DNA from 2 places in the Vibrio sp. 2132-1 genome. Region 1 is predicted to be linked to the other one. Evidence: riboswitches for the same ligand, from Rfam matches in the RefSeq annotation. Region 1 holds a riboswitch; the other holds the start of a gene.
The links. Region 1 has a riboswitch for cyclic di-GMP ahead of gbpA (N-acetylglucosamine-binding protein GbpA). Riboswitches for the same ligand answer to the same signal wherever they lie in the genome.
Positions count from the first base shown of each region.

Region 2: it holds a riboswitch for cyclic di-GMP, as region 1 does, so the genes downstream of both, R8N47_RS15735 (TfoX/Sxy family DNA transformation protein) here and gbpA (N-acetylglucosamine-binding protein GbpA) in region 1, are expected to answer to the same signal.

Region 1 is NZ_JAWPON010000005.1:168,443-174,279, reverse strand. Features, by position in the region: gene R8N47_RS07135 (rhodanese-related sulfurtransferase) at 102-1,082, shown strand; gene R8N47_RS07130 (DUF6482 family protein) at 1,151-1,456, opposite strand; gene R8N47_RS07125 (cryptochrome/deoxyribodipyrimidine photo-lyase family protein) at 1,565-3,046, shown strand; gene R8N47_RS07120 (fasciclin domain-containing protein) at 3,127-3,627, shown strand; cyclic di-GMP riboswitch class I at 3,900-4,000, shown strand; gene gbpA (N-acetylglucosamine-binding protein GbpA) at 4,099-5,562, shown strand; gene R8N47_RS07110 (patatin family protein) at 5,616-5,837, opposite strand, start outside.
Region 2 is NZ_JAWPON010000013.1:80,475-86,311, reverse strand. Features, by position in the region: gene R8N47_RS15750 (alpha/beta fold hydrolase) at 1-480, shown strand, start outside; gene R8N47_RS15745 (DUF2007 domain-containing protein) at 512-832, opposite strand; gene R8N47_RS15740 (TVP38/TMEM64 family protein) at 853-1,539, opposite strand; gene R8N47_RS15735 (TfoX/Sxy family DNA transformation protein) at 1,654-2,244, opposite strand; cyclic di-GMP riboswitch class I at 2,361-2,450, opposite strand; gene purR (HTH-type transcriptional repressor PurR) at 2,738-3,742, opposite strand; gene torD (molecular chaperone TorD) at 4,211-4,858, opposite strand; gene torR (two-component system response regulator TorR) at 5,125-5,835, shown strand.

The sequences.
Region 1 (5,837 bases):
TCCGTATAATTTGTCCGTATTTCCGACTAGTTTAGTCAGGTATACTTCGTGCCGCTAAAATTTTAAGGTCGTTGACCACCTGTATTTTTAAAGGAAACCTCATGAGTCAGTATGTAGTTTGTGCGCTGTACAAGTTTGTTGAGCTGAATAACTATCAAGAGCTACGCGAGCCATTACTTGCGTTGATGGAAAAACACCATATTCGCGGAACATTACTACTGGCAAGTGAAGGTATCAACGGTACTGTTGCATCTGATCGTGCAGGTATTGATACGCTACTGGAGTGGCTAAACAACGAACCTCGTTTGACTGGCACCGTATACAAAGAGTCGTATTCTGAGACCCAGCCATTCAATCGCACCAAAGTGAAACTGAAAAAAGAGATCGTAACATTAGGTGTTGAAGGTATAGACCCTCGCCACGTAGTGGGTACTTACGTGAAACCTCAAGAGTGGAACGATCTTATTGCTGATCCTGAAGTGTTTGTTGTCGATACACGTAATGATTACGAAATCGAGATCGGGACATTCAAAGGCGCTGTAAACCCAAATACTGAAACCTTTCGTGAATTCCCAGACTATGTAAAAGAAAACATGGACCCGGCAAAACACAAGAAAGTTGCGATGTTCTGTACCGGTGGTATCCGCTGCGAAAAATCAACGGCTTACATGAAAGAACAGGGCTTTGATGAGGTCTACCACCTAGAAGGCGGCATTCTTAAATATCTTGAAGAAGTTCCTCAAGAAGAGAGCATGTGGGAAGGCGATTGTTACGTATTTGACGGTCGTGTTGCCGTGAACCACCAGCTAGAAAAAGCAGATTACGATTTATGTAACGCTTGTCGTCTACCGATCACTGAAGAAGACAAACAGTCAGAATTGTTCGAGCAAGGCGTGAGCTGTCCAAAATGTCACGGCACACACTCAGAAGAACAAATTGCTCGATTCCGCGAGCGTGAAAAACAAGTTGTTCTTGCAGAGCAGCGAGGCGAGCAGCATGTTGGTGGTGAAAGTGCCAAGCAAAGAGAAGCCCGACGTGCCGCTAAGTACGCGCAAAAAGAAGCGCAGCGTAAACAAGACTAAGCCCAACTCTCCTTATATTTAGCGAGCTGCCGTAAGGTGGCTCGCTTTTACTACGCACCAATACTCTTTCAATACAATTTTGTATCCCTCACCAATACCTCTAGTTGATTGTCTCTTTTGCCTTCGGGTAGCCCCACCATTTCATCATAAGCACTTTGATGTACTAAAACCTGCTTATTTGCTTTGATATTCCTGCACTTCTTTTGCATCTCGATCAGGGAATGAGCCCTCAAAAAGATACCGTTGTCATCAGTGATAAATTGCGCTTCTCCATCAATCACGACAGATGCCTGGTACAATGCGAGATCAAGCGAATGAATGACCAATTTGTCTACATAGAAGTATTTTTGTAACTTACTCAATGGTATTGCCATGTGTCACCTCCCTGAAAGTTACCTCTACGTTTTGTAGAATAAAACCGATCATTGGATGAGATTTCTTCGGTTTACTTGCGTACAACATCGGAAACAAAGAGGATTCCGATGCAAACAATCAATGTCGTGTGGTTAAAGCGAGATTTAAGGCTGACTGACCATCAACCACTAACTCAAGCATTATCAACAAAGCACCCAACTGTGCTTTTGTATATTGTTGAACCATTGCTATTGAACAACCCACACTATTCTGAGCGCCACTGGCGATTTGTTTGGCAATCACTGCAAGACATGGATGAAACGCTCAAAGCGTATGGGCATCGAATCACGGTGCTGTTTGACGATGCCTTAGCATGTTTCCAATCAATTCAAGCGCAATATCAAATCAACGCTGTTTTTTCTCACCAAGAAATAGGACTCAACTGCACCTTTGAACGAGACCGACAAGTTGCCGCTTGGCTGTATGAGCAGAACATCGACTGGTTTGAATTCGAACACGGTGCTGTAATCAGAGGGGCAATAAACCGGCAAGGTTGGGACAAACATTGGGACTCTGTCATGAGAGCCTCAATAAGCCCTATTGAGCTCCAAACCGACTTATTGCATTCATTGGATGCAGAAGCTCTCGGCTGTTCGTTTTCGCCACCATCATCCTGGCTATCAAAATGCAAAGGAATGCAAACGGGAGGAAGCCGGCTCGCTTGGAAAACACTAGAGGACTTTTTCCATCGTCGAGGTCGTGATTACTATCGAAGCATTTCTAGTCCCACAGCCTCACGCACAGCCTGTACTCGACTTTCTCCATATCTCGCTTGGGGTAACATATCCTTGCGTGAAGTTTATCAATACCTTTTGAAACACTGGCAAGTCGCTGGGTTTCGTCGCAGCTTAATTGCATTGTCTTCACGGCTTCATTGGCACTGTCACTTCATCCAAAAATTCGAATCGGAATACGACATGGAGTTTTACTGCGTTAATCGGGCTTACGAACCATTGATTAAACAAAGTAGTACTTTCGATGAAGAAAAGTTAGCAGCATGGAAATCCGGGCATACTGGCGTACCTTTGATTGATGCCTGCATGCGCTGTTTGCACCACACTGGTTACATTAACTTTCGCATGCGTGCCATGCTGGTTAGCTTTCTTACTCACCACATGAACATGAATTGGCGAGTAGGTGTAACGCATTTAGCGCAACTGTTTCTCGACTTTGAGCCCGGAATTCATTACCCACAATTCCAAATGCAAGCAGGAGTAACCGGGACTAACACAATCCGTATTTATAATCCGATCAAGCAAGCCCAAGAACATGATCCTGACGGCACGTTCATCTACAAGTGGGTACCTGAATTGCAAATGGTTCCTCCCCCTCTTTTATTCGAGCCTTGGACAATGACCCAGATGGAAGCTGTCATGTATCAGTTGCAGCCAGATAGCCGTTACCTTGCACCTATTATCACACCAGACAACGCAGCTAAGGCAGCAAGAGAGCGCTTATGGACGTGGCGGAAACGAGCCGATGTGAAACAAGAAGGCAGACGAATTCTTGCGCGACATGTTAGACCCTCAAAAGAAAGTAGGACGCGATGATCATCTCTCAATCACAATGCGTACAAATGCAAACACACTCCAGGGAACCCGTTGTACCCTCAACTAGTAAGGAACACATTATGTTCAAACGTATCTTAGTTATCGCGGCGACACTGATGGCGACGTTATCTTTTATGCTTCCCGTCAAGGCTCATGAGCATGGCATGATGAAAGCCGATATTGTCGACGTTGCCGCTGAAAACGGCTCTTTCAATACGCTTGTTGCTGCGGTAAAAGCAGCGGGCTTGGTTGACACTCTCAAAGGGGAAGGCCCATTTACTGTTTTTGCACCAACGGATGACGCTTTTGCAAAACTGCCAGACGGCACAGTCGACATGCTCTTAATGCCGGAAAACAAAGACAAGTTAGTATCTGTTTTGACTTATCACGTCGTGCCAGGGAAAGTGATGGCTGCCGATGTTGTTAAGCTAGACAAAGCGACTACGGTTCAGGGGCAAGATGTGATGATTAAAACCATGGGCGATAAAGTCATGGTTAACGATGCAAATGTCATTGCAACCGATGTGAAAGCTAAAAACGGTGTCATTCACGTGATTGATACTGTCATCATGCCGAAATAACACCATTCAGAGGGCGGTACACTCCGCCCTTTAGACAGAACTTCTTTCACCCTTAGCACGATTCCTCTTCACTTATCGCCAACAAACCTCCACTCATTCGCCATGGTTATAAAAAAGATAAAAACAAAATTAAAATCAATACCTTGCAAGACGATACTGCATAATATTGACGAGATTAAGATATCGTTATCTTTCAATTTGAGAACAGGATTCCATGTCAGTGACGTTTACTTTTCCACATGTAAATTCTTAAGCTAAATTTTGGCTGCTCAATCACATTTCGGCAAACCATTCGAAAGGGTGGGACGCAAAGCTTCCGGTCTGTCAGCATTTAAAAATCTAAAAGAATGCGCATGATAGCGGGGTTACCATAACGCAGTGTTACAGAAGTCCAGTTGCTGTAGCGTTGCTTTATGCTCAGCATGCGCCGGGGTGTGACATTAGTTTGTCAGCCATAACAGAGGACATGTGATGAAATCATTTCCAACCAAATCCGTACTCGCGTTAGCACTTGCAAGCATTAGTTCAGGTGCTGCGGCTCACGGTTATGTATCAGAAACCAATGGTGGTGTCGCTGCAAGTCGCTCGGCACTATGTAAGTATCCAACGCCAGATACTAACGAAAAAAATAATAACTGCGGTGCGATTCAATATGAACCGCAAAGCGTTGAAGGCCCTGATGGCTTTCCCGAAACAGGGCCTCGCGATGGTAAAATAGCGAGTGCCGAAACCGCTTTAGCAGCTGCCCTTGATGAGCAAACTGCCGACCGTTGGGTAAAACGTCCTATTCAAGCAGGTACACAAACTTTTGAATGGACATTTACCGCTAACCACGTGACGCGCGACTGGAAATATTACATCACCAAGCCTGATTGGAACCCAAACGCTTCACTATCACGAGACTCTTTTGATCTAACTCCTTTCTGTGTCGTCGACGGCAATATGGTTCAACCCCCGAAACAGGTAAGCCATCAATGTAATGTGCCTACTCGCGAGGGATACCATGTCATCCTGGCAGTATGGGATGTTGGCGACACTGCAGCCTCATTTTATAACGTGATCGATGTGAAATTTGATGGTGGCAGTCCCGTTATTCCAGATTGGAAGCAAGGCGGTCAAATTATTCCTACAATGGATTTAAATATTGGGGATTCGGTTTATACACGCGTATTTGATCAAGCAGGTGAAAACGTGGCGTATAGAACTGAACTAGAAATTACCGATGCAGCAATGGGCCAAGCGAAAAACTGGTCTTACACACTCGCGACTAAGCTAAACCAAGAACAAGCAAAACTGCAAGCCGGGCAGTATGCAGAGGATAAATTCACTCCTGTTTATGGTACTAATCCGGTGTATCTGCAAGCAAATAGCGGCCTTAAGCGAGTAGAGATCGGCTATAACATTGAAACTCCTGTCCCAGAATACTCACTCACAGTAGATGGCTTAGCAGACGAGTATATCATTGAGTCAACACCGACAACGTTGGATCTGACACTAACTGCTGAAGGCGATTTAAATGCAGAACTCACCGTTTACAATCACCATCGCGAACCACTTGCAAGTTGGGCAAACGAAATGAAAGACGGCTCGGTAGAGGCGATATCGCTCGCTTTAAGTAAATCAGAGCCGGGTCACCATATGCTCGTGACACGTATTAAGGACAAAGATGGCAACTTGGTGGATCAGCAAACACTCGACTTTCACTTAAAAGAAGAGTCAGTTACTCCACCACCATCTGGTGAGTACGATTTTGTCTTCCCTGAAGGACTATCTAGCTACACTGCGGGCACAAAAGTGCTTGCCAGCGACGGGGGCATTTATCAATGTAAACCTTTCCCATACTCTGGTTACTGTATGCAGTGGAAAGAAAGCGCAAACCATTACGAGCCTGGAATAGGTTCACACTGGGAGATGGCTTGGGATAAAGTCAACTAAATCACCCTTCGAACGTTAAGTAAAAAGAGCCTCACTATGAGGCTCTTTTATAATCAAACGCAAAAATGACAATTTTCCCGGTCTAAACCATGAACACCAGATAAACTAGTGAGATGCGCTCGCCCCTCAATCAGCCCCATTTCATACCCTTCTAGTAAAACGGATTGTCGCATTGATAAGCGCTGAACATGAAAATTATCTGGTGGGGCAATCACCCTAACATGTGTTCCTGGTGGAGGGTTACGAATAAACTCTAATGATTGATTATAGTTATC
Region 2 (5,837 bases), on a different contig from region 1:
TCATCAGAGCGCGTACGTTCGATGGTGCTCGGCGGTGCTGTCACAAGGCTTAACACTCGTTCTCAGATATTGGTGAAATTAGGTAATTTTTGTAAGCATATCCTACCGTACATGTGGCTCTACAAACTGTTCGCTTATATTGTTATGCCTCAAAGAAGCCAACGAGAATCTCGCCACCTTTTTATTCGCGAAGCCAAGAAGCTTTGCCAAAAAGAATTTAAACGTTGGTTTATTCTTGCCGCTGATGTAAATCCGTTAATGAAATATTTTAAAGATCGAGAGTTACCCATTCCGACTCTTTACTTAATGGGCGACAGGGATTACATGTTTATTAAACCTGTCAAAGAAATGGTTGCAGCACATAAGCTCAGCATTCTACGAGAAATCCCGAATTGTGGTCATGTATGCAATGTAGAGCGTCCAGAAGACTTCAATCAACACTCCATCGAGTTTATTAAACAGCAAGCTGTATGTGCTTAAAACTGAGTGCATCCACTGAATAGGAGAGCCGCTATAGCTCTCCTAGTTGATATCCACATTGCCAACATGCACCAAATTGCCCTTCGTTTATTTCATGACATTTTGGGCATTGCCAATCTTGATACTCATGCCTATCGGATTGTTTTCGATATGCTTTTACTATTTCTTCAGCTTTCATCTTTTGTGCAGTGTCAAAAAGCCACACATAAGGATCGGTATCATCACCAAACGGCAGTTCTCCTTTTAAGCCGAAAATACCTTCTCCACGAACTTCACAGTAAATTTGTTCCACTTTAAGCAGCTCACATACAATGTGTGCTTCTGCTGGGTTTTTAGCGATAAATATTTTCATCAAAATACCCACTTCACCAATTACGAGTTTTGCTGACTTGGTGTCGGCCTTACTTTATTCATAACCCATTTAGTGATGATTGGAAATAGTCCCAATAGCGCAAAAGACGCTAATACTGCGGGTGAAACAATGCCCGATAGGCTTTCAATTGTTGCTAATTGAGTACCTGCATTCAGATATACGGCTGTGCCTGGCAGCATACCTATTTGGCTAGTGAGATAAAATCTACCTACAGACATCGGCGTTAAGCCCATCAGTAAGTTGATTAGAAAGAAAGGGAATACAGGGATTAGACGCAAGGAAAATAGATAAAAAGCTCCGTCTTTTTCGACACCTTGATTAATTGCGTTGAGTTTATTTCCGAATTTGTTTTGTACCCAGTCACGCAATAAGTATCGGCTGCTCAAGAAGGCCAGTGTTGCCCCCATAGTGCTAGCGAAAGAAACCAGTAGCAAGCTTGTCCAAAAACCAAATAAGGCTGCACCAAGTAAGGTGACTACTGCCGCTCCTGGGATAGAAAAAGCGGTAATTGCAATGTAGGTAAAAAAGTAAATCGCAGCCGAGAATACAAAATTCTGATCGATGTATGTAGTTAGTGCTTCTTGTTGGGCTTTTGCATTCTCTAAGGTTAAATACTGGCCAAAGTTAATACCTAAAAAGACGATAGCCGCTAGTAGGATGAGACCTAATATCAGTTTCTTATTCATAATTTTGATTCCAATTTGGGATATATGTAATAAGACAGTAGGAAAACCGAAAAAATTTCACAAAAAAACCGCAGATTAGACTGCGGTTTTACAAGATAGTTTTTAGGCCGACTTTTATTGGAGGCCGTTCATCAACTCATCTCGGCGAGCTTGAGGTACCACACTCCAATGAGTGCCGTTGATAGCCCCTTCTAGTGCCCATAGCAACTCAATGTTGACGGTTGCAGAGTGCGTATCTCTTATCGCTTTATAGGCGTTAAGCGCACCTTCCTCTTCAAGCTTCTCTACGGATTCGATGCCGGCTTTTTTTAGCATGCGCTCGGTAGCCAGTCGTAAGTTAGGCAAATCTTTCAAACGGTTAGGCTTTGTACTTGCTTGCTGTTCTTTCTCAAGCTTTGCCTTTTTCAATGATTGATTCGCTACTTCGATTAAGCGTTCGCTTGATTCCCATAAATCGCTGGAAATAGCGTAGTACTTTGTAACGACTGGAAAGCCACGTTTTTTATAAACGTAAGGCTTTAGCCCTTGTTTCTCGAAGTCAGATGAAGTTTTTTGGTCTGCTCTGATATGAAGCTGATTGTTTACCACTAGTGCAAACATTGTTTCATCAGCGAATAGTCCGAAGCCACCAAACATTGAGCGCGACTTGATATTACCAAGTGCCTCAAATAGCTTCATAGAGTCTTTGAGTATCGGTTTATCCATGTTTTGTTATCTCGGTGTAATTAATATTACGCCACCAAAAGTCAGGTCCGAGAGAGTAGCAAACATGCGTAAAAACAATGTCATTACAGAGTAAAGTCATTGCTTACACACTTGCCATCGGTAACCCCGCTACCTTCCATATCGTAATATGGTTCAGGCCGGAGGCTTTGCGTCCCACTCTTTCGAATGGTTTGCCCTGTGCGTGACACAATGAGCATACTTCTTATATTGAATTAACATCACGGTTTAGCGTTAAAAGTGTGATTTCGGTTCAATAAAAATGATAGATTGAATGCTCTATTTTGCATATGGAAAGGTGCAAATTGGCCTTTGAAAAGGAGTTCTTAATATATATTACATTTATATAAAACAGGGAGTTAACGTTAGTCAATTGTTATTAGAGTGGTGTGAAGTATTAGAGAATGCTTAATTTTTCCAAAAAAATAAGCGCCCCTGTAGAGCGCTTATTTAACACGGTTAAATACAGTGAAATTTAGTTCATTTTTTTCACAGTATTTCGAATTACAAGCTCAGGTTGCATCTCGAAAATTCGTTTTTCGTGTTCTTTATCTTTGATACGCTCAAGTAGAATTTCGAATGCATTTTTACCAACACGACGTTTAGGTTGGTGGATAGTCGTTAGCGGTGGAGAGAAGTATTCCGCAAGCTCGATGTTGTCGTAGCCGATCACTGAAATATCTTCAGGAATTTTGATCCCGTTTTGTTGCAAGCGGCTCATTAGGCCTAGAGCCATTGTGTCGTTAAAACAGAATACCGCCGTCGGGCGCTTGTCCATTGCGGTAATTTTATCTGCAACTAATACGGCCGTATCACATTCAAAGTTACCTTCAAGGATCCAGTCTTCATTTACAGCTAGGTTCGCTTCGCTCATTGCGCGACGGAAACCTGCAATGCGCTCTTGGCAAGCAAGCTTTTCAAAATGACCGCTTAGACAAGCGATATCCGTATGACCATTGTCAATCAGATGTTTGGTTGCAATGTAGCCACCTTCTTCTGAGTTATCCATGATCTTGTCTGCTTGTGAGCTCTCTGGGCCCCAATCCATGACCACTTTAGGAATGTCCGCATGACGGTCAAGCATCTCTTTTAGTTCTTCGGTTAAGTCAGAACACATCACTAGGATGCCATCAACGCGCTTTTCAGCCAGCATACGAATGTAATCGCGTTGTTTTTCGTAAATCCCGCCTGTGTTACATAAAATCAGAGTATAGCCTTGGCGGTAACAGTAGCTCTCAACGCCATCAATCACTTCTGAGAAAAATAGGTTAGTTGATTGAGTTACTAACATGCCAATCGTACGAGTTGAGTTGCATTTTAGGCTGCGTGCAACGGCACTTGGCGCGTAATTCAGCTCGTCAACGGCTTTCATTACTTTTTCTTGCGTTGCTTCTGCAACGAAACGCGTTTTATTGATAACGTGCGAAACTGTCGTAGTGGAAACGCCGGCTAAGCGAGCAACGTCTTTTATCGTGGCCATAAATGGTGTCCTGTATCGAGCTACTGAAATATGTCGTATTGGATGTACCTGATGCTCTAATGGTTTCACACCTAGCAATATAAAATTGGCGCTAAGTGTCTCGGCAGCGGTTGATCCAAGTGCGACAAAAGGGTACGTAGCAGCATCGGTCGATGAATTTTATCTTTTTTCTATCTGATGAGAAATTGCCATCAACCTGTTAAGAAAACACAAAAACCGCTATATTTCAGCGGTTTACATATAAATCATATTTAATCGTTTGCGCTCACATTTTAGCCCTATGTGAACTGACTAGCAATGTTTTCAGCAAGAGATTTGTGTATTTGAAGTCACATTTTGACTGCTAAATAACCAAGCGTCTTTGCGCTAAGTTAAGGCAAACGAATATTATACCCAAGTTACTTACAATTGGTCACTTTCAGGCATACAGGAAGCCCGATAGGCAGGCTCCCTAAAAATAGGCGGCAATTATTCACCAAGAAGGTAGGCGCTGTCTAGTTTACAAAATGCAACTAATAGTTTCGCGACACTCGAGTAAAATCCAAATTCGTCGAATTGTTTACATTTGTCTGAAAACTGAGGTAACCAAGACATCAATTGTTGCTGGATAAAGTCGTTTTGTTTAACGAAGGCTTCTTCCATGTGTTTTTCTTGTTCAAGCTCGTTTGAGCGGATAATCATGTTCCCGAGAAAGTCGAGCTCAACGGCTAAGTGATCCGCAGGTTCCTTTAGGTTTTCGTCTACTTGAACGCCAAATTCAGCCATCAACTTTTCCATTTCCTCAGCTGGCTTGTCATTCAGTAAACCTGATTCACCAATGTACATGGATGCGTAAGGAAGAGCGCCGTATTTTTCTGTCTTCAAAAACAGTTCACAAAAGTCAGCTGCAAGCTCTAGTTGTGCATCTTCACGATCTTGTAACCGATTCAGCGCATCAACTAGGCTATCAACGGCTGGTTTTAGCGACTCATTTTCACCTAAACCTGCGAGAAAACTGCGAATTTCAACACTGTGATAGGCTTCCAATTCTTTCTCTGTTAGTTCTTTTGCGAACAAGCTCGAAAACCACCAGTAAATTTCAGCGCGTTTTTCATTAAAAGCTTTCACTTCTTGCATTTTGGGCTCCTGAATGATGCTTCAAGTCATGCATCACAAAGTCAATTAGGGATATCCCCTAAGTGTAATCAATTAAAATGAATAGCAGTAACTATAATTGTTATGTTTTATGGTCAAAAATGACCGTTTATTAATAGCAATGGGCAAGCTTGTTTTGAATCAATAAAAACGCTAAATCTTGCGTTTTAATGTATCTATGACTAGAAATGTTACTAGTTATGAATAGAATACGTCTTGGATAATAAGAAGACAGAAAAGTGGTGTAAATGAGCTATCACGTATTAGTCGTAGAAGATGATGTTGTAACTCGTAGTAAGCTTGCGGGATATTTCCAAAATGAGGGCTACCAAGTCAGCGAAGCAGAGAGTGGCGCAGAAATGCGTGAAGTTTTGCAAGCGGGCGATGTAGACCTGATCATGCTGGATATTAACCTGCCTGGTGAAGACGGCCTGATGCTTACTCGTGAGTTACGTAGCCAATCGGATATTGGTATCATATTAGTAACAGGACGCACGGATAGCATTGATAAAATCGTAGGCCTAGAAATGGGTGCTGACGATTATGTGACAAAACCTTTTGAACTGAGAGAGCTGTTAGTTCGCGTTAAAAACTTGCTGTGGCGTATTTCAGCAGCGCGCAGTGGCAGCTCGAAAGCGAATGAAACCAGTGAAGAGCACATTGTGCGCTTTGGGGAGTGGACATTCGACATTCAACGTCGCGCACTTAGCCGCAACGGTGAGCCAGTAAAACTAACTAAAGCAGAGTATGAACTTTTGGTGGCATTATCGTCTTATCCTAACCAGGTGTTAAGTCGTGAGCGTATTTTGAACATGATCAGCCATCGAGTGGATGCGCCGAATGACCGCACCATTGATGTTCTTATTCGACGTATGCGCGCAAAAATGGAGTTCGATCCTAAGAACCCACAGATTTTTGTAACGGTACACGGCGAAGGCTATATGTTTGCTGGTGACTAGTT